DNA from 2 places in the Streptomyces qaidamensis genome. Region 1 is predicted to be linked to the other one. Evidence: riboswitches for the same ligand, from Rfam matches in the RefSeq annotation. Region 1 holds a riboswitch; the other holds the start of a gene.
What was found. A riboswitch is a leader RNA that binds a small molecule or an ion and turns the genes downstream of it on or off. The one in region 1 is predicted to bind S-adenosylmethionine.

Region 1 (10,844 bases):
GAGCGTCTCGAACGCCGCGCCCACCACCCGCTGCCCCGAGCACCCGAACGGCCCGGTCGACGAGGCCGCCCCCGACCTGTGCCTGCTGTGCGAGACGCGGCGCCGGGCCGCCCGCAGGGCCGAGTTCAACGGGCCCGCTCCCCAGTACCAGCCCGTCGAACCCGCGCCGTCCCGCTACGGCGTGCGCGGCGACCGCCCCCAGCCCCAGCAGCGCTGGCTGGCGGAGCTGTGGAACGGCCAGAACTGGCAGCTGTGCGGCACCCCGCGCCGGGACCGGCGGGAGGCGGAGCTGTTCATCAACGCCCAGCGCAAGGCTCCCCGGGCCGCCATGGCGTACCGGCTGGTGCACGAGTTCACCGACTACGAGGTGCTGCGGGTGTGGGGGACGCCGGTGAAGGTGGACATCGAGCCGATGGGCAACCTCTGACCGGCCGGGCTACAGCAGCGGAAGCGGCAGGAACTCGTACCCCTCCCACAGCCGCCGCGACCGCTCCTCCGGGTACGCCCTCACCTCCGGCTCCGCGTCCAGCACCTGTACCAGCCGCTGCTCGTCGTCGTAGGCCGGCCAGCCCGGGTCGCCCGTCCTCGCGAAGGACGTCCAGGACGCGCGGAAGCGGGACGACAGCGCGAGGGCCTCGGCGGACGGCTCCGCGCCCGCGAACAGCAGCAGCCCCAGGTCCGCGCCGTACGTGCCGAACAGCAACGGGATGTCCAGACCGTGGCAGGCACCGAGCGCGCCGCCGTTGCCCGGGGCCGGCCAGGTCAGTTCGTAGACGTGGGCGCGGCCTCCGCCCGCGCGCTGGGCCTCGGCCAGGTGCAGGGTGGGCATGTTGAACAGCCAGTCCGTCTGGACGCGTTCGTAGAGTTCGCTCGGGGAGGCCTCGGGGAAGGCGGCGCGGTACGCCTGTTCGCCGTCGGGCCCGGGGGCGAACAGGCGCAGGGCGGAGGCCGCCCTCTCGTCGGTGATCCGGCCCAGTCGGCCCGCCATCGCGATGAACAGGCGGTACTCGTCGCGGTTGTGGCCGACGAGGAGGTCGACGTCCTTCGCCGATCCGGACCGCAGCGCCTGCCACGGCATGGTCGGCAGGACCTCGCCGTCGACCACCGGGGAGAAGGGCGTGACCGTGGGCGCCGCCTGGCCCCAGCGGTCGACGCGCTGGAGCATCTTGGCGCTGAGCGTCTCGCCCGCCGAGGTCAGCCGGTGCGGAGCGATCGTCGAGAGGTCGGCGACCGTGGGGCGCAGGCCCAGCTCGGCGGCGAGGGCGGTGCCGACGTCCCGGGCCAGGGCGTCGGAGAAGAACGTCCCGGGCACGCTCTGGACGATCGCCCGCCGGAACAGTCCGGCCGTGTTCGGCATGGACAGCAGCGAGGCGATCGAACCCGCGCCCGCGGACTCACCGAAGACCGTGACCTGGCCGGGGTCGCCGCCGAAGGCCTCGACGTTGTCCCGCACCCATTCCAGGGCGGCCACTTGGTCGAGCAGGCCGCGGTTGGCGGGAGCGCCCTCGATCGTCGCGAAACCCTCCATGCCCAGGCGGTAGTTGAGGGACACGACCACCACGTCGCCCTCGGTGGCGATGCGCCGGGCGTCGTAGCCGGGGCTGCCGGAGTGGCCCAGCTTGTAGGCGCCGCCGTAGATCCACACCATCACCGGCCGCCGGGCGCCCGGGTCGGGTTCGGGCGTCCAGACGTTGACCGTGAGCCACTCGTCGCCCTCGGGCACGTCGAGCAGGCCCGGGCCGCCCAGGTTGCCGAGGTCCTGCGGGGGCGGCGGGCCGAAGGCGTGGGCGTCGCGTATGCCGTCCCAAGGACGGGCCGGGCGGGGGGCCATGAAGCGGGCCTCGCCCACCGGGGGTGCGGCGAACGGGATGCCGCGGAAGACCGCGAGTCCCTCTTCCCTTCGGCCCCGAACCGCACCGGCGGTCGTACGGACCACCGGTGCGGGCTCCTCCGAAGGGCCGCCCGCCGACGGGCGGGATTCGGTCGTCGTCATCTGGATCTCCTCGCGGATGCCGGTGAACAGGCGTCCGGCCAGTGTCCTTGACTGACGCAAGCAGATCCAGAGGCTCAGGTGACGGGTGTCAGCTGAGGGTCTTCAGCGACGCCGGGTTGTACGGAGCCAGGTCTTCCAGACGGCCGTCGAGCACCTTCCGGGCCCACTCGGGGTCCTGGAGCAGGGCGCGGCCGACGGCGACCATGTCGAACTCGTCGCGCTCGAAGCGGTCGAGGAGGTTGTCGAGGTCGCCGACCTCGGCGCTCTCGCCCTGGAAGGCCTTGATGAAGTCGCCGTTCAGGCCGACCGAGCCGACGGTGATGGTGGGCTTGCCGGTGAGCTTCTTGGTCCAGCCGGCCAGGTTGAGGTCGGAGTCCTCGAACTCGGGGACCCAGTAGCGGCGGGTGGAGGCGTGGAAGGCGTCGACACCGGCGGCGGCGAGCGGCGTCAGGATGGCCTCCAGCTCCTCCGGGGTCTCGGCGAGGCGGGCGTCGTAGGCCTCCTGCTTCCACTGGGAGTAGCGGAAGATGACGGGGAAGTCGGCGGAGACCGTCTCGCGGACGGCCGCGACGATCTCCTCCGAGAGCTTGGCGCGCGCGACCCGGTCGCCGCCGTAGGCGTCGGTGCGGCGGTTGGTGCCCTCCCACAGGAACTGGTCGAGCAGGTAGCCGTGGGCGCCGTGCAGCTCCACGCCGTCGAAGCCGATGCGCTCGGCGGCGGCAGCGGCCTCGGCGAACGCGCCGATGACGGCGTCGATGTCGGCCTGGGTCATGACCTTGCCGGTGGGCTCGTCGGCGCCGATGCGCAGACCGGAGGGGCCGACGGCGGGGGCATCGGCGAACGGGGGCTCGCCCTGGTTGCGCACCATGCCGATGTGCCAGAGCTGCGGCACGATAGTGCCGCCCCCGGCGTGCACCGCCTCGGCGACCTTCGCCCAGCCCGCGAGCTGCTCCTCGCCGTGGAACCGCGGCACGCGGTCGCTCTGCCCGGCCGACTCGTGGCCGACGTAGGTGCCCTCGGTGACGATCAGGCCCACTCCGGCGGCGGCACGGCGCCCGTAGTACGACACGACGTCCTCGCCGGGCACACCGCCCGGGGAGAACATGCGGGTCATCGGCGCCATCGCGATCCGGTTGGGAACGGTCAGGCCGCCCAGCGATACGGGCCGGGACAGGATTTCGGCGGCGCGGGAAGCGGAGGCGGCGACGGTCACGTGGGGGCTCCCTTGGAGGTACCGGATGGTATGTGCATACGCATAGGACACATGGTTCAACCACCCGGCGCGGCCCTGGCATCCCGGCCCCGCTGTGATCCCGGACACGCCCGAGGGCGGCACCCCCTGTCGGAACAGGAAGTACCGCCCTCGGCAAGGACGTTGATCGACCGGGTCGATCAGAAGTCCATGTCACCGCCCGGCATGCCGCCGCCGGCGGGCGCGGCGTTCTTCTCCGGCTTGTCGGCGATGACGGCCTCGGTGGTGAGGAACAGCGCGGCGATGGAGGCGGCGTTCTGCAGCGCGGAACGGGTCACCTTCGCCGGGTCGATGATGCCCTCGGCGATCATGTCGACGTACTCACCGGTCGCGGCGTTCAGGCCGTGGCCGACCTGGAGGTTGCGGACCTTCTCCACGACGACGCCGCCCTCGAGACCACCGTTGACGGCGATCTGCTTCAGCGGGGCCTCCAGGGCGAGCTTCACGGCGTTGGCGCCGGTCGCCTCGTCACCGTCGAGCTCCAGCTTCTCGAAGACCTGGGAGGCCTGCAGCAGGGCCACGCCACCACCGGCGACGATGCCCTCCTCGACGGCCGCCTTGGCGTTGCGCACGGCGTCCTCGATGCGGTGCTTGCGCTCCTTGAGCTCCACCTCGGTGGCGGCACCGGCCTTGATGACGGCCACGCCGCCGGCGAGCTTCGCCAGGCGCTCCTGGAGCTTCTCGCGGTCGTAGTCCGAGTCGCTGTTCTCGATCTCGGCGCGGATCTGGTTGACCCGGCCCTGGACCTGCTCGGCGGAGCCGGCACCGTCGACGATGGTGGTCTCGTCCTTGGTGATGACGACCTTGCGGGCCTTGCCCAGGAGGTCGACCGTGGCGTTCTCCAGCTTGAGGCCGACCTCCTCGGAGATCACCTCGCCGCCGGTGAGGATGCCGATGTCCTGCAGCATCGCCTTGCGGCGGTCGCCGAAGCCCGGGGCCTTGACGGCGACGGACTTGAAGGTGCCGCGGATCTTGTTGACGACCAGGGTCGACAGGGCCTCGCCCTCGACGTCCTCGGCGATGATCAGCAGCGGCTTGCCCGACTGCATGACCTTCTCCAGGAGCGGGAGCAGGTCCTTGACGTTCGAGATCTTGGAGTTCGCGATCAGGATGTACGGGTCGTCGAGGACGGCCTCCATACGCTCCATGTCGGTCGCGAAGTACGCCGAGATGTAGCCCTTGTCGAAGCGCATACCCTCGGTGAGCTCCAGCTCCAGACCGAAGGTCTGGGACTCCTCGACGGTGATGACGCCTTCCTTGCCGACCTTGTCCATGGCCTCGGCGATGAGCTCGCCGATCTGGGTGTCGGCGGCGGAGATGGAGGCCGTGGAGGCGATCTGCTCCTTGGTCTCGACGTCCTTCGCCTGCTCCAGCAGGGCGGCGGAGACGGCCTCGACGGCCTTCTCGATACCGCGCTTGAGAGCCATCGGGTTGGCGCCGGCGGCTACGTTGCGCAGGCCCTCCTTGACCAGGGCCTGGGCGAGAACGGTCGCGGTGGTCGTACCGTCACCGGCGACGTCGTCCGTCTTCTTGGCGACTTCCTTGACCAGCTCGGCGCCGATCTTCTCGTACGGGTCCTCGAGCTCGATCTCCTTGGCGATGGAGACACCATCGTTGGTGATCGTGGGCGCGCCCCACTTCTTCTCGAGGACGACGTTGCGGCCCTTGGGGCCGAGCGTCACCTTGACGGCGTCCGCGAGCTGGTTCATGCCGCGCTCGAGGCCGCGCCGCGCCTCCTCGTCGAACGCGATGATCTTGGCCATGTGAAGTGGTCCCTCCAGGACTGGGGGTGATTACTTCGGACCGCGCCCGCGCCCGCGACGGACGGCCCCGACCGGCTGGTTCCTTGCCCCATCCGGTCCTGGGCCTCACCGACCCGGTCCTTACGTTGTCACTCTCACCTTCAGAGTGCTAACGCAATGATTAGCACTCGACCCCTGCGAGTGCAAGCGCCCGCAGGGGATCGGGCAGGGACGTCAGCCGCCCGCGAACACCGGCCGGCGGGCCCTGCGGGCACGCGGAAGGGCCCGCACCCCGGGGGGTACGGGCCCTTCTGAGAAGACCGGTCGCTTGAGCGTTGGTCGTGGTGCGCGTTCAGGCAGAGACGCGAACCATGTCGGCCTGCGGTCCCTTCTGGCCCTGCGAGATCTCGAACTCGACCCGCTGGCCCTCTTCAAGGGTGCGGTAGCCGTCCATCTGAATCGCGCTGTAGTGGACGAAAACATCCGCACCACCGTCGACCGCGATGAAGCCGTACCCCTTCTCCGCGTTGAACCACTTGACGGTGCCCTGAGCCATGCCTAACTCCCCTATTACTGGCCCTTGCACAGATCCACACTTCGCGGACCCGGGTCAGACCTCACCCCCCACGGTTGGGGGCGTGCGCCGGAACGCGTCGACCGCGGCTGAATGTATCTGTCCAACTGCCGTCTGCAACAGGTCAATCGGACGAGAATTCTGGACGCGCAGGGTCCGGAATGTGGGGAGAACTCGCCCGAATTCAGGGCAAATCGGGCTACACAAAAGGAACAAAAGGCGCGAAAGACGTGCACACTTTGGCTACATCTTGTCGGGCTCGCGGCAGGAATTCAGGGTTCCGATCAGAGGATCGATACCGCGTTCCCCAACTGTACCCCGCTCAACCACACAGAATTGCCCCCTCCGCTTCTCTCACGGAGGGGGCAATTCGGTGAACTCTCGGTAATTGTCGTTACCGAAGGTAACAATCGGGCCGGTCGACCGGTTCAGCCGCCGGCGACGGCGGGAATGATCGACACACCGGCACCGTCCGGCGTCGCCGTCTCCAGGCCCTGCTCGAACCGCACGTCGTCGTCGTTCACGTAGACGTTGACGAACCGGCGCAACTTGCCCTGGTCGTCGAGCACCCGGGCGGCGATCCCGGTGTGGTTCTTCTCCAGATCGGCGATGACCTCGCCGAGGTTCGCCCCGTCGGCGGCGACCTCGGCCTGCCCGCCGGTGTAGGTGCGCAGGATGGTGGGGATGCGAACGGTGACGCTCATGACTTCAAAACCTCCGGTTGGGTATCGCGCTCAGAGGCGCGGGGAACTGCGCGACCAGCCCCCCACGGCCCCGCAGCGAACAACGACGCTCAGACGAGCCCGGCCTCACGGAACGATTCGAGGTTGGGGCGAATGGTCGCCGTCAGACCCGTGCCCGCCACTGCGTCCAGCGTCTTGAGACCGTCCCCGGTGTTGAGCACCACCGTCGTCTTCGACGGATCCAGCAGCCCGCTCTCGATCAGCTTCTTGGTGACACCCACCGTCACCCCACCGGCGGTCTCCGCGAAGATCCCCTCGGTGCGAGCAAGGATCTTGATCGCGTCGACGACCTGCTCGTCGTTCACGTCCTCCACCGCACCGCCGGTCCGCCGCGCGATGTCCAGCACGTAGGGCCCGTCCGCCGGGTTGCCGATGGCGAGCGACTTGGCGATGGTGTTCGGCTTCTGCGGCCGAACGACGTCATGCCCGGCCTTGTAGGCGACGGACACCGGCGAGCAGCCCTCGGCCTGCGCGCCGAAGATCTTGTACGGCTTGTCCTCCACCAGACCGAGCTTGATCAGCTCCTGAAGGCCCTTGTCGATCTTCGTCAGCTGCGAGCCGGAGGCGATCGGCACGACCAGCTGGTCCGGCAGCTGCCAGCCGAGCTGCTCGCAGATCTCGTACGCGAGGGTCTTGGAGCCCTCCGCGTAGTACGGCCGGAGGTTGACGTTGACGAAGCCCCAGCCCTCACCGGCCGGGTCGCCGATCAGCTCGGAGCAGAAGCGGTTCACGTCGTCGTAGTTGCCCTCGATGCCGACGAGCTCGCCGCCGTAGACCGCGGCCATGACGACCTTGCCCTGCTCCAGGTCGTGCGGGATGAACACGCAGGAGCGGAAGCCGGCGCGGGCCGCGGCGGCACCCACCGCACCGGCGAGGTTGCCGGTGGAGGAGCAGGAGAGCGTGGTGAAGCCGAAGGCGCGGGCGGCCTCCAGGGCCTGGGCGACGACGCGGTCCTTGAAGGAGTGCGTCGGGTTGCCGGAGTCGTCCTTGACGAACAGCTTGCCGGCGTCGACGCCCAGCTCGCGCGCGAGGTTGTCGGCCTTGACGAGCTTGGTCCAGCCGGGGTTGATGTTCGGCTTGTCCGCGACGTCGGCCGGGACCGGCAGCAGTGGGGCGTAGCGCCAGATGTTCGCGGGGCCCGCTTCGATCTGCTTGCGGAGCTCCTCGGTGTCGTAGGCCGAGAAGTCGTAGGCGATCTCCAGCGGCCCGAAACACTCCTCGCACGCGAAGACCGGTCCGAGGGGTACACGGTGACCGCACTCGCGGCAGCTCAGGGCAGCGGCGGGACCGAGGTCTACGGTGGAGTCAGTGGTGCTTGCAACAGTCTGCACAGCCATGTGAGGCGAGGCCCTTTCTCCTCATCTTCCTCACGACGCATCTCGCCGTGAGACGGATTTGGCACCTTCCCGAGCCGGGAGCCTCGCGCATGTGGTCGACAGTGACCTACGAGTACCGACTGGAGGGTTGCCGGGGCTTCATCGGGCCGTTTCCCTCTGCCCCTCTGGATGAGCTGTATGTGGTTGTAGGCGGCGGGTGACCCCGGACATGCGATGGTCATCCGCCTTGTTCAAGACTGTAACCGACGACCAGGACAGTTGAGATAGTCGTCCGAACCGCGAGATGGATCACAGTCCGTCCCGCCTGGAGAACGCAGAGGAGCCGCCACGGTGCTGGAAGAAGTCGAGCGCTGGCTGAGCACCCGTTCCTGGTCCGCGACCGATCGCCCGCTCCACCAGATCCTGGCCGCCAAGCAGCGCACGGGCCAGACGGTCAGTGTCGTGCTGCCCGCCCTCAACGAGGAGGCGACGGTCGGCGACATCGTCGCCGTCATCCGCCACGACCTGATGCGGCAGGTCCCGCTCGTCGACGAGCTGGTCGTCGTCGACTCCGGCTCGACCGACCGTACGTCCGAGGTGGCCGCCGCCGCGGGCGCGCGGGTGGTGCACCGGGACGACATACTCCCGCGCTTGCCCGCCGTGCCCGGCAAGGGCGAGGTGCTGTGGCGCTCGATGCTCGTCACCCGCGGGGACATCGTCTGTTTCGTCGACGCGGACCTCAGGGACTTCTCGTCGGACTTCGTCTCCGGGATCGTCGGCCCGCTGCTCACGGACCCGGACGTGGACCTGGTGAAGGCCATGTACGACCGGCCGCTGTCCGGTGCCGCCGGGCAGGGCGGCCGGGTCACCGAGCTGATGGCGCGCCCGCTGCTCAACATGCACTGGCCGCAGCTGGCCGGCTTCGTGCAGCCGCTCGGCGGCGAGTACGCGGCCCGCCGCTCGCTGCTGGAGCAGCTGCCGTTCCCCGTCGGCTACGGCGTGGAGCTGGGGATGCTCGTCGACGCCCTGCACCTGGCGGGCCTGGACGCCCTCGCCCAGGTGGACGTCGGGGTGCGCAAGCACCGGCACCAGGACGGTCAGGCGCTCGGCCGGATGGCCGCCGCGATCTACCGCACGGCCCAGCTGCGGCTGGCCCGCGGGCATCTGATCCGGCCTTCCCTCACCCAGTTCGAGCGGGGGGAGGACGGCTTCGAGCCGCGCACGTACTCCGTGGACACCGAGGAGCGTCCGCCGATGGTGGACATCGCCGAGTACCAGGCGCGGAGAGCGGCCTGACCGGGGCCGTTTTCGGCCGGGTACGACAGATCCGCACGTTTGAGCGTTTCCGGGCCGGGCTAGGTTGAGGCTTATGGCTTCAACGTACGGTGCTGCGCAGGTGCTGGTGGCCTCCAACCGGGGTCCGGTCTCCTACACGGTGGGTGAGGACGGTTCGCTGGACGCCAAACGGGGCGGCGGCGGGCTGGTCTCCGGGCTCTCCGCGATCGGCTCGGACGCGGACGCGCTGTGGGTGTGCTCGGCGCTGTCCGACGGCGACCGGGAGGCGGTCCGGCGCGGGATCGGCGAGGACGGCGTGCGGATGCTGGACATCCCGGCCGACGTGCACGCCGACGCGTACAACGGCATCGCCAACTCGGTCCTGTGGTTCGTGCACCACATGCTCTACCAGACGCCCCTGGAGCCGGTCTTCGACGCGGAGTTCCGGCGGCAGTGGGCGTCCTACGAGGCGTACAACCGGGCGTTCGCCGAGGCGCTGGCCGAGGAGGCGGCGCAGGGCGCGGCGGCGGTGGTGCAGGACTACCACCTGACGCTCGTGCCGGGCATGCTCCGCGAGCTGCGGCCCGACCTGCGCATCGGACACTTCTCGCACACGCCGTGGGCACCGCCCGAGTACTTCCGGATGCTGCCGGACGACGTGGCCGGGCAGGTGCTGCGCGGCATGCTCGGCGCGGACCGGCTGGGCTTCCTCACCGAGCGCTGGGCGGAGGCGTTCACCGAGTGCGCCGAGCGGTTCGCGGGCGGGCTCGGCGGCACCCGGGTCGGGGTGCACGGCCTGGGCGCCGACGCGGACTTCCTGCGCAAGCGGGCGCACGAGCCGGACGTCGAGGAGCGGATGGCCGCGCTGCGGCAGGAGATCGGCGACGGCCGCCGCACCATCGTCCGCGTCGACCGCACCGAGCTGTCCAAGAACATCGTGCGCGGCCTGCTGGCCTACCGCCGGCTCCTGGAGACCCACGCCGAGTGGCGCGAGCGGGTGGTGCACGTCGCCTTCGCGTACCCCTCGCGGCAGGACCTCGCGGTGTACCGGGACTACACGGCCGAGGTGCAGCGGGTCGCCGACGAGATCAACGCCGAGTACGGCACGCCCGGGTGGACCCCGGTCCTCCTCAACCTCAAGGACGACTTCGCCCGCTCGCTGGCCGCCTACCGGCTGGCCGACGTGGCCCTCGTCAACCCCATCCGCGACGGCATGAACCTCGTCGCCAAGGAGGTTCCCGTCGTCTCCGACGCGGGCTGCGCGCTGGTGCTGTCGCGGGAGGCCGGGGCGCACGAGGAGCTGGGCGAGGACGCGATCACGGTGAACCCCTACGACGTGACGGGCACGGCCGCGGCCCTGCACGAGGCGCTGTCGATGCGCCCGGAGGAACGGGCCGAGCGCAGCAAGCGCCTGGCAGCGGCGGCGACGGCACTGCCGCCGGCCCAGTGGTTCGTGGACCAGCTCGACGCGCTGAGGGGCTGAGCGGCGATGAGCGCGAACGCGTTGCCCGTGCCTGTCACGAAGGCCGGCGAGGACGGGCTCGCCGCCCTGCTCGCCGATCCCGGCAAGGCGCTGGTCGCACTGGACTTCGACGGGACGCTCGCGCCGATCGTCGCCGATCCGGAGCTGGCCCGGGCCCATCCGGAGGCGCTGGGCGCACTGGTGGCGCTCGCCCCGAAGGTCGCCGCCATCGCGGTGATCACCGGCCGGCCGGCCGAGGTCGCCGTACGCAACGGTGGCTTCGCGGACGCACCGGGTCTTGAACACCTGGTCGTCCTCGGGCACTACGGCGCCGAGCGGTGGGACGCCCGCAGCGGCGAGGTCACCGCCCCCGATCCGCACCCCGGCGTCGACGCCGTCCGCGCCGAGCTGCCCGGGCTGCTCGAAGGGAGCGGGACCTGGGTCGAGGACAAGGGCCGGGCGGTGGCCGTGCACACCCGCCGGGCCG
Region 2 (10,844 bases), 1.6 Mb from region 1:
CGGCCGAGCTGAGCCAGCCCGTCAAGGACAAGACCCAGCGAGCCGTCGTGGAACGCGCCCTCAAGGTCTCCTCGACGCCCTCCACGGACGGCGCGTGGCACTGGGTGGACGACAAGAAGCTCCACTACCGCCCGAAGGACTACTGGCCCGCCCAGGCCACCGTCCAGGTCCGCAGCAACCTGCAGGGCATCAAGATCGGCGACCGGATGTGGGGCGGCAAGGCCAAGCCGCTGACCTTCTCCACCGCCGACAAGCTCATAGCCGTCACGGACGCCGCCGCCCACCAGATGACCGTCTACAAGAACGACGAGATCGTCCGGCAGATACCGGTCACCACGGGCATGCCCGGCTACGACACCCGCAACGGGGTCAAGGTCGTCCTGGCCAAGGAGGGCACCGTCCGCATGACCAGCGCCAGCATCGGCGCCGCGGACTTCTACGACCTGATCGTGCACCACTCGGTCCGGGTCACCAACAGCGGCGAGTACGTCCACGCCGCCCCCTGGTCCGTCGGCTCCCAGGGCTACGCCAACGTCAGCCACGGCTGCACCGGCATGAGCACCGAGAACGCCGCCTGGTTCTACGACACCGTCCGCGAGGGCGACATCGTCAAGGTCATCAACTCCGGCGGCGACATGATGGCCCCCTTCGGCAACGGCTTCGGCGACTGGAACCTCGACTGGGCGAAGTGGCGCACCGGCAGCGCACTCGTGGGCGGCACCCCGGACGGCCCGACGGAGGCCGACAGGGCCCGTCTACGCCCTCAGAGCGTCTAGACGCCCTCAGGGCACGTCCCTCAGGGGCACGTCCCTCAGGGCGCGGGGCTATATCGGACATGCGGCTGCGGGCGCGTGGGCGCGAACAACCCCCACGCGCCCGCAGCCGCCGACGAACAAGGCGAACCGAGCCCCTAGCCGACGAACAAGGCGGACCGAGCCCCTAGGCGTTCAGAGCCGCCTTGTCCCGCAACAGAGAAGCCAGCGCGGAGGCGAACTCCACCGGCTCCACCGGCAGGGTCACCGCGGACTCGGCCCGGCTCCAGGTCGCCAGCCACGCGTCCTGGGGCCGCCCGATCAGCAGCAGCACCGGCGGGCAGTCGAACACCTCGTCCTTGATCTGCCGGCAGACGCCCATGCCCCCCCTCGGCACGGCCTCGCCGTCCAGCACACAGACGTCGATCCCGCCCCGGTCCAGTTCCCGCAGCACCGCGTCCGGAGTCGCACACTCCAGGAACTCGACCACGGGAACGTCCGGAGCAGGCCTCCGTCCCGTGGCGAGCCGCACCTGTTCGCGGGTGTTGGAGTCGTCGCTGTAGACCAGCACCGTGGCGGTCGGCTGCATTGTTCCTCCGTGACGTCAGCGTCGTAAGGACAGGCCCGTTGGGCCGGATGCTACTCCCTTGAACACCACGTCAACACCGGTACGACCGGCTTAGACACTCCGAACGGCACCCCCCGGAGTGAGGGCGGGATAAGCGACCGACATAATGTCGGTCGTGGCGACAGCAACGACAGTAGAAACCGGGCACGCGCACCCGTCGGTCAATCGGCCGAACCTCACCAGCGTCGGAACGATCATCTGGCTGAGTTCCGAGCTGATGTTCTTCGCGGCCCTCTTCGCGATGTACTTCACCCTGCGATCGGTGACGGGTCCCGATCACTGGAAGGAGATGGCTGCCCATCTCAACTTCCCGTTCTCGGCGACGAACACCACCATCCTGGTGCTCTCCTCGCTCACCTGCCAGCTCGGCGTCTTCGCCGCCGAGCGCGGTGACGTGAAGAAGCTGCGGATGTGGTTCATCGTCACCTTCGTAATGGGTGCGATCTTCATCGGCGGTCAGGTCTTCGAGTACACGGAGCTGGTCAAGGAGGCGGGCCTGTCCCTGTCCTCCGACCCGTACGGCTCGGTGTTCTACCTGACCACCGGCTTCCACGGACTGCACGTGACGGGCGGACTCATCGCCTTCCTGCTGGTCCTGGGCCGGACCTACGCGGCCCGGAGGTTCACCCACGAGCAGGCGACGGCCGCGATCGTCGTGTCCTACTACTGGCACTTCGTCGATGTCGTCTGGATCGGTCTCTTCGCCACGATCTACATGATCAAGTAGCAGGGCCCGCATCCGCGCGTGCTCGACGAAGCGCGCATCCCAGAAGCATCGACGCAGAAGATCCTGACACCGGGGTAATCCGTGAAAAAGCTCTCCGCACGACGACGCCACCCGCTGGCGGCGCTCGTCGTCCTACTCCTCGCGCTGGCATGCACCGGGGGGCTGTACGCCGTGTTCGCACCCGCGGACAAGGCGCAGGCCGACGAAACCGCCCAGTCCCTCACCATCGAGGAGGGCAAGAAGCTCTACGCCGTCGGCTGCGCCAGTTGCCACGGCACCGGCGGTCAGGGCACCTCCGACGGGCCGAGCCTGGTGGGTGTGGGCGCCGCGGCCGTCGACTTCCAGGTGGCCACCGGCCGTATGCCGGCCGCCACCTCCCAGGGCCCCCAGGTCCCGGAGAAGAAGAACATCTACTCGCAGGCCGAGATCGACCAGCTCGCGGCGTACATCGCCTCGCTGGGCGCCGGCCCGTCGATCCCGACGGAGGAGCAGTACGGCCCCGAGGGTGCCGACATCGCCAAGGGCGGTGAGCTGTTCCGCAACAACTGCGCGCAGTGCCACAACTTCACCGGCAAGGGCGGTGCGCTGACACACGGCAAGTACGCGCCGAGCCTCGAAGACGTCGCCCCGAAGCACATCTACGAGGCCATGCAGACCGGCCCGCAGAACATGCCGTCCTTCCCCGACACCACACTGTCGGAGAAGAACAAGAAGGACATCATCGCGTACCTCGACGCGGTCAACAGCGAAAAGACCGAGAGCCCCGGCGGCCTCGCACTGGGTGGCCTCGGGCCGGTCAGCGAGGGCCTGTTCGGCTGGATCTTCGGTCTCGGCGGTCTGATCGCCGTCGCCGTGTGGGTCGCCGCCCGGACCGCAAAGGCCAAGAAGTCATGAGTAGCCAAGACATTCCAGAAGAGAACCTGCCTGCCGCGCAGTCCGCAGGACATGACCAGCACGGGCACGACGCGGTGAGCGTCGCGGACGACAAGCACCCGTTCGCCGACCCGGGCCTGCCGCCCCACGAGCACCGGATCCAGGACGTCGACGAGCGGGCCGCCAAGCGGTCGGAGCGCTCGGTCGCCCTGATGTTCACGGTGTCGATGCTGGCCACGGTCGCCTTCATCGCCTCGTTCGTGGCGATCCCGGTCGACAAGGCGGTCTACATCTGGCCGCTCGGCCACATCAGCGCCCTGAACTTCGCGCTGGGCATGACGCTCGGCATCGCGCTGTTCTGCATCGGCGCGGGCGCCGTCCACTGGGCCCGGACCCTGATGTCGGACGTGGAGGTCGCCGACGAGCGGCACCCGATCGAGGCGACGCCCGAGGTCCGCGAGAAGGTCTTCGCGGACTTCAACCAGGGCGCCAAGGAGTCCGCGCTCGGCCGCCGCAAGCTGATCCGCAACACGATGCTCGGCGCGCTCACGCTGGTGCCGCTCTCCGGCGTCGTGCTGCTGCGCGACCTCGGTCCGCTGCCCGGCACGAAGCTCCGCCACACGCTCTGGTCCAAGGGCAAGCTGCTCGTCAACATGAACACGAACGAGCCGCTGCGTCCGTCCGATGTCGCGGTCGGTTCGCTGACCTTCGCCAAGCCCGAGGGCCTGGAGGAGCACGACCACGGGTTCCAGAACGAGATCGCCAAGGCCGCCCTGATGATCGTCCGGATCCAGCCGGAGGACATCAAGGACAAGCGCGAGCTCGAGTGGTCGCACGAGGGCATCGTCGCGTACTCGAAGATCTGCACCCACGTCGGTTGCCCGATCTCCCTGTACGAGCAGCAGACGCATCACGTGCTCTGCCCCTGCCACCAGTCCACCTTCGACCTCTCCGACGGTGCCCGAGTGATCTTCGGTCCCGCCGGTCACGCCCTGCCGCAGCTCCGCATCGGCGTGAACGACGAGGGCTATCTTGAGGCGCTCGGCGACTTCGACGAGCCCGTCGGCCCTGCTTTCTGGGAGCGCGGATGAGCACTGCACAAGAACGACGCAAGGCGCCCGCGGGTGAGCGGGTCGCCGACTGGGCCGACGGCCGCCTCGGGATCTACTCCCTGGCCAAGGCCAACATGCGCAAGATCTTCCCGGACCACTGGTCCTTCATGCTGGGTGAGATCTGCCTCTACAGCTTCATCATCATCATCCTCACGGGTGTGTACCTGACGCTGTTCTTCCACCCGTCGATGAACGAGGTGGAGTACCACGGCAGTTACGTCCCCATGCAGGGCGTGCTGATGAGTGAGGCGTTCGCCTCCACGCTGGACATCAGCTTCGACGTCCGCGGCGGTCTGCTCATCCGGCAGATCCACCACTGGGCGGCGATCATCTTCCTCGCCGGCATGTTCGTGCACATGATGCGCGTCTTCTTCACCGGCGCGTTCCGCAAGCCGCGTGAGATCAACTGGCTGTTCGGCTTCCTGCTGTTCGTCCTGGGCATGTTCACCGGTTTCACCGGCTACTCGCTCCCGGACGACCTGCTCTCCGGCACCGGTGTCCGCTTCACCCAGGGCGCGATCCTGTCCGTGCCGATCGTCGGCACGTACATCTCGATGTTCCTGTTCGGCGGGGAGTTCCCGGGCACCGACTTCATCGCCCGGTTCTACTCGATCCACATCCTGCTGCTGCCGGGCATCATGCTCGGGCTCGTGGTCGGCCACCTGATCCTGGTCTTCTACCACAAGCACACCCAGTTCGCGGGTCCCGGCCGGACCAACAAGAACGTCGTCGGCATGCCCCTGCTGCCGGTCTACATGGCCAAGGCCGGAGGCTTCTTCTTCCTGGTCTTCGGTTTCATCGCGGCCCTCTCCGCGATCGCGACGATCAACCCGATCTGGGTCCTGGGCCCGTACCGGCCCGACCAGGTGTCGACCGGCGCCCAGCCCGACTGGTACATGGGCTTCGCCGAAGGCCTGATCCGGGCGATGCCGGGCTGGGAGATCAACCTCTGGGGCCACACACTCGTCCTGGGCGTGTTCATCCCGCTGGTGCTCTTCGGTGTGTTCCTCGGGATCATCGCCCTCTACCCGTTCATCGAGTCGTGGGTCACCGGGGACAAGCGCGAGCACCACATCCTGGACCGGCCGCGCAACGCCCCGACCCGCACCGGTGTCGGTGTCGCGTGGGTCACCGGCTACGTCATCATGCTGATCGGCGGTGGCAACGACATCGTCGCCACCCACTTCCACCTGTCGATCAACGCGGTGACCTGGTTCGTCCGGATCGGGTTCTTCGTCGGACCGGTCCTCGCCTTCATCGTCACCAAGCGCATCTGCCTCGGCCTGCAGCGCCGGGACAAGGAGAAGGTGCTGCACGGCCGCGAGTCGGGCATCATCAAGCGCCTGCCGCACGGTGAGTTCATCGAGGTGCACGAGCCGCTCAGCCAGGAGCAGATGTACACGCTCACGGCGCACGAGCAGTACCAGCCGGCCGAGATCGGCCCGACGGTCGACGAGAACGGTGTCGAGCGCAAGGTGAAGGGCTCCGAGAAGCTGCGCGCCAAGCTCAGCGACGCCTACTACGGCGAGGGCGCCCAGATCCCGAAGCCCACCGCCGAGGAGTACCGGGAGATCACGAGCGGCCACGGCCACCACTGATCACTGCTTCGCCACGCCACACGAGGGGCCTCGTCCGATCGCCGGACGGGGCCCTTCGTCATGCCCGGGGCTGGATAGGGTGGACCTCGTTGAGACTCTCGTCCCGTAGTGCGGGACGCCTGACCCTGGAGCGGCTTATGAGCGCTGTGACCCCCGCTGGAGGCGACACCGCGGCGGGCCGCTCCTGGCCCCGGCTGCTGAACGGCCTGCTGGACGGCAGGCACCTGAGCGCGGACGACACCGCCTGGGCGATGGACCGGATCATGCGCGGCGAGGCGACCGAGGCGCAGATCGCCGGGTTCGTCGTCGCGCTGCGCGCCAAGGGCGAGACCGTCGAGGAGATCAACGGCCTGGTCCGCACGATGTACGAGCACGCCAACGTGATCGAGGTGCCCGGGGCGACGGTCGACATCGTCGGCACCGGCGGTGACGGCGCGAAGACGGTCAACATCTCCACGATGTCCTCGATCGTCGTCGCCGGGACGGGCGCGAAGGTCGTCAAGCACGGCAACCGGGCCGCCTCCTCGGCGTCCGGGGCCTCGGACGTGCTGGAGAAGCTCGGCGTCAACCTGGAGCTGCCGCTGCACCGCGTCGCACAGGTCGCCGACGAGGCCGGGATCACCTTCTGCTTCGCGGTGAAGTTCCATCCGGCGCTGCGGCACGCGGGCGCGGCCCGCGGCCAGTTGGGCATCCGCACGGTGTTCAACGCCCTCGGCCCGCTCACCAATCCGGCCCGGGTCCGTGCCCAGGCGGTCGGCGTGGCGGACCCGCGCATGGCGCCGATCGTCGCGGGAGTCTTCGCCGAGCGCGGCAACTCGTCCCTGGTCTTCCGGGGCGACGACGGCCTCGACGAGCTGACCACCACGGCCACCTCCCGGGTGTGGATCGTCCGGCACGGCCAGGTGACCGAGGAAGCCTTCGACCCGCGTGACGTGGGCCTGGAACTGGTTCCGGTCGAGGCGCTGCGCGGCGCCGACGCCTCCTACAACGCCGAGGTCGCCCGCCGCCTGCTGGACGGCGAGAGAGGCCCGGTCCGCGAGGCGGTCCTGCTGAACTCGGCGGCGGCACTGGTGGCCCTGGAGCCCACCGCCGCGCCGCTGGCCGAGCAGATCCGCGCCGGGATGGCGAAGGCGGCCGAGTCGATCGACTCGGGGGCGGCGAAGCGGACACTGGAGCGCTGGGTGGCCGCGAGCAACGCGTAGCGGATCCCGTTCTGCGAAAGGACCGGCGTCCCGCGATCCGGACTCGGGTTGCGGGACGCCGATCTTTTCGCGTACGTTCCTGATCAGGTCATGAGTGACAGTCATGAGGCCCCGGCCGACTGTCCGGCAACCCTCCGTCCGTGGCGGGGTGCCCCGGGTGAAGACCAGGCCGCAGGCAGCGAGGTCTGTGGCAAGCGCGGACCCCTCGAGATACCAGGGGTCCTGGTCGTCGAGGAGCCTCCCGTGAGCAAGCGAATGCGATAGGGCCGCAGAGCCCCGCCTCCGCACACCCTTCTTCTCTCACCCCCATGCTTCTCACGGGAGTTCCGCCATGTCCGTCCCCACCCTTGCCTCCGCCCCGTCTGTTTGTGCACCGTTGCCCGTTCTGGGACGGGATGTCACCGTGCCGCTCGTGACCGGCGGCGAGGTCACCTACGCCGCGCTCGACTACGCCGCCAGCGCCCCGGCCCTCCAGCGGGTCTGGGACGACGTCGCCGCCTACGCGCCGTACTACGGCAGTGTCCACCGCGGTGCCGGGTACCTCTCCCAGCTCTCCACCGACCTGTTCGAGAACGCCCGCCGGACCGTCGCCGAGTTCCTCGGCTGCCGCGAGGGCGACCAGGTCGTGTTCACGCGCTCGACCACCGACTCCCTCAACCTCCTCGCCGCCGCCCTCCCCGCCGACTGCCAGGTCTTCGTCTTCGAGACCGAGCACCACGCCGCCCTGCTGCCCTGGCGCAACGCTCGCGTCACCTGCCTCGACGCCCCGCGTACCCCCCGCGAGGCCGTCGAGACCCTGGAACGTGCCCTCGCCGACCGCACTGTGTCGATCGAGGGGGGCCACGGGCCGGCCCTGGTGTGCGTCACCGGCGCCTCGAACGTCACCGGCGAGCTGTGGCCCGTACGGGAACTCGCGGCGGCCGCGCACACCCACGGTGCGCGGATCGTGCTGGACGCCGCCCAACTGGCCCCGCACCACCCGGTGTCCGTCGCGGACCTCGACGTCGACTGGGTCGCCTTCTCCGGGCACAAGCTGTACGCGCCCTTCGGCTCGGGCGTCCTGGCCGGGCGGGCCGACTGGCTGCGCGCGGCCGAGCCGTACCTCGCGGGCGGCGGCGCCAGCCGCAAGGTCAGCCGGCGCCAGGACGGGGGAGTGGAGGTGGAGTGGCACGACAGCGCCGCCCGTCACGAGGCCGGGTCGCCCAACGTCATCGGCGCCTACGCCGTCGCCTCGGCCTGCAAGGCGTTGACCGAGGCCGGCTTCGACACCCTCGTCGCCCGTGAGCAGCACCTGGTCCGCGCCGTGCGGGAGGGGCTCGCCGACGTCCCGCAGGTGCGGTTCCTGTCCCTGTTCGGGGACGACGCGCCGCGCGTCGGCGTGCTCTCCTTCGTCGTCGAGGGCTGGAACAGCTCGCACTTCGCCGCCGCCCTGTCCGCCGAGTACGGCATCGGCGTACGGGACGGGCTGTTCTGCGCCCACCCGCTGGTGCGCACGCTGCTCGGCAGCGACCCGCAGGCGCAGGGCGAGTGCGGGTCGCCGGAGGCGGCGCCCGGGGAGAAGTCGCTCAACGCCATCCGGGTCAGCTTCGGCGCGGGCACGCCGGACGAGCACGTGGAGCGGTTCGTCCGGGCGGTGAAGGAGCTCGTGACGGACGGGGCGAAGTGGAACTACCGCACCGAGGACGGGCGCTGCGTGCCGGACACCTCCGCCTGAACCGGCAGCCGGGTGCCCAGGACGATCATCTTCAGGGCGCGTTCGGTGGCGTCCGTGAGGAGTTCGCTCGCGCGCAGCAGGGCCTCGGCCAACTCCATCGGGGCGGGCAGGATGCCGTGGCAGGCGTCCACGCCCGGCACCTCGCCCGCGCCCTCGCCGAGCGTGCCGGCCAGGGCCAGGACGGGCCGGCCGTAGAGCTTGGCGCGGCGGGCCACCTCGGCGGGGACCTTGCCGCGCGGCGTCTGGAGGTCCAGGGCACCCTCGGCGGTGACGACCAGGTCGGCGCGGGCCAGCCGGGCGTCCAGGTCGAGGTGGTCCAGCAGCACGTCGAAGCGGGGGAGCAGCCGGGCGCCCAGGGCGGCCAGACCCGCTCCCAGGCCGCCGGAGGCTCCCGTACCGGGCCCGGAGCGCAGGTCGCCGTCCGGCACGGCGGCATCACGGGTGAGCACGAACGCCCAGTTCTCCAGGGCCGCCGACAGCTCCTCCACCTGCGCGGGCGTCGCGCCCTTCTGCGGACCGAAGACCCGGGCCACGCCCCGCTCGCCGCACAGCACGTTGTACGGGTTGCAGGCGACGAGCAGCTCCACCTCCGTGAGCCGGGGGTCCAGGCCGATGAGGTCGATGCGGTGCAGGCGCGTCAGCTCCCGGCCCCCGTGGGGGAGTTCGCGCCCCTCGGCGTCCAGCAGCCGCGCCCCGAGTGCCTGGAGGGCGCCCGCGCCCCCGTCCGAGGTGCCCGAGTCGCCGCAGCCGACGAGGATCCGCCGGACGCCCGTGTCCAGGGCGGAGCGGATCAGCTCGCCGACGCCGTACGTGGTCGTGGCGCCCGGGTCGCGCAGGCCGTGCGGGACGAGGGAGAGGCCCGCGACCGCCGCCATCTCCACCACGGCGGTGTCCCCGCCGCCGAGGAGGGCGAAGTGCGCGGCGATGGTCTGCCCGACCGGGCCGGTCGCGGCCGTGGTGACGATCCGGCCCCCGGTCGCGGCGGCCAGGGCGAGAGCCGTGCCCTCGCCGCCGTCCACCAGGGGGACGAGGTCGATGTCGGCGCCGGGCAGGACCCGGCGTACGCCGGCCGCGATGGCGTCGGCGGCGGCCTCGGCCGACAGGGACTCCTTGAAGCCGCTGGGGGCTACGACGACACGGTTCAGCACGGAAGGCTCCTCAACGGGTGACGGACACGCCGAGCAGCGGCCACACCGCGACGGCGAAGAACAGGACGAGCACGGCGGTCAGCGGTGCCAGGACGACGGACAGCCGCAGCAGGTCGCGCGGGGTGTAGGTCGGGGTGCCGGGGATCTGTGCGAAGAGCGTGACCGGCTTGGCCGAGGCGGGCAGGGTGTGGCAGAAGCCCGCGGCGGCGGTCGAGGCGAGGGCGGCGGCGACCGGGTTGACCCCGACGCCGGCGGCGGCCGCCACGACCAGCGGCACCAGCACCGACGAGCGGGCCGAGCGGGACTGCAGAACCAGGTGCGCCGCCGTGCTGACGGTGATCACGATCGTCAGGAACACCATCGGGGACGCGCCGGCCGGCAGCCCGGAGACCAGCCACTTCGCCGCTCCCGAGTCGGCGAGCGCGACCCCCATTGCCATCGTCGCGGCCATGAACAGCAGCAGCGGCCAGGGGACGGTCTTCAGCGCGTCCTTCAGGCGCACGGTGCCCAGGGCGGGCGAGGCGGCGACGACCGCGCCGATCAGCGCGACCAGGGCCGGCGGCACGTGGTGCAGAGGCTCACTGCACCACAGGGCGATCACGGTGGCCAGCAGCAGGACGCAGCGCTTCTCGGCCTGGCTCCAGGGGCCGGTGACCGGCTGCTCGCTGTGCCGCTGGATCTGCTCGGGGGTGATGTGGACGGGGCCGGTGCGGTCCGCGCGCCGGGTCGTCGTCAGCAGCACCAGCTCCGCGGCCAGGTGCGAGGAGGCAATGGCCAGCGGCAGGCCCAGCAGCAGCCACTGCGTGAAGCCGATGTGCTGTCCGGTGGTCTCCCACAACACCGACACGGTGATCAGATGCGCACCCGCGCCGATCAGCGTCGCCACCGCCGACAGAAGGATCACGGTCGGAAACAGCAGGGCAAGCATCACGACCAGTCGCTTCCGGTCGGCCAGGACCTTGGCGAGGGCGAGGAACACCGGCAGCGCGAGCGCGGCCCGGCCGGAGGTGGCGGGCACCGCGAACGCCGTGACGACCAGGGCGGCCGTCGTCAGGTGCACCAGCTGCCGGACGGTACGCGCCCCGCTCAC

Region 2: it holds a riboswitch for S-adenosylmethionine, as region 1 does, so the genes downstream of both, A4E84_RS11090 (aminotransferase class V-fold PLP-dependent enzyme) here and thrC (threonine synthase) in region 1, are expected to answer to the same signal.

What each region holds. Positions count from the first base shown of each region.
Region 1 is NZ_CP015098.1:4,122,482-4,133,325, forward strand. Features, by position in the region: gene A4E84_RS18020 (hypothetical protein) at 1-427, shown strand, start outside; gene A4E84_RS18025 (carboxylesterase/lipase family protein) at 437-1,993, opposite strand; gene A4E84_RS18030 (NADH:flavin oxidoreductase) at 2,082-3,206, opposite strand; gene groL (chaperonin GroEL) at 3,386-5,008, opposite strand; gene A4E84_RS18040 (cold-shock protein) at 5,340-5,543, opposite strand; gene A4E84_RS18045 (MoaD/ThiS family protein) at 5,990-6,265, opposite strand; gene thrC (threonine synthase) at 6,355-7,641, opposite strand; SAM riboswitch class I at 7,660-7,816, opposite strand; gene A4E84_RS18055 (glucosyl-3-phosphoglycerate synthase) at 7,972-8,916, shown strand; gene A4E84_RS18060 (alpha,alpha-trehalose-phosphate synthase (UDP-forming)) at 8,990-10,378, shown strand; gene otsB (trehalose-phosphatase) at 10,385-10,844, shown strand, end outside.
Region 2 is NZ_CP015098.1:2,528,068-2,538,911, reverse strand. Features, by position in the region: gene A4E84_RS11125 (L,D-transpeptidase) at 1-776, shown strand, start outside; gene A4E84_RS11120 (hypothetical protein) at 940-1,341, opposite strand; gene ctaE (aa3-type cytochrome oxidase subunit III) at 1,487-2,107, shown strand; gene qcrC (cytochrome bc1 complex diheme cytochrome c subunit) at 2,189-3,001, shown strand; gene qcrA (cytochrome bc1 complex Rieske iron-sulfur subunit) at 2,998-4,071, shown strand; gene qcrB (cytochrome bc1 complex cytochrome b subunit) at 4,068-5,690, shown strand; gene trpD (anthranilate phosphoribosyltransferase) at 5,828-6,892, shown strand; SAM riboswitch class IV at 6,979-7,095, shown strand; gene A4E84_RS11090 (aminotransferase class V-fold PLP-dependent enzyme) at 7,224-8,606, shown strand; gene A4E84_RS11085 (glycerate kinase) at 8,561-9,754, opposite strand; gene A4E84_RS11080 (SLC13 family permease) at 9,765-10,844, opposite strand, start outside.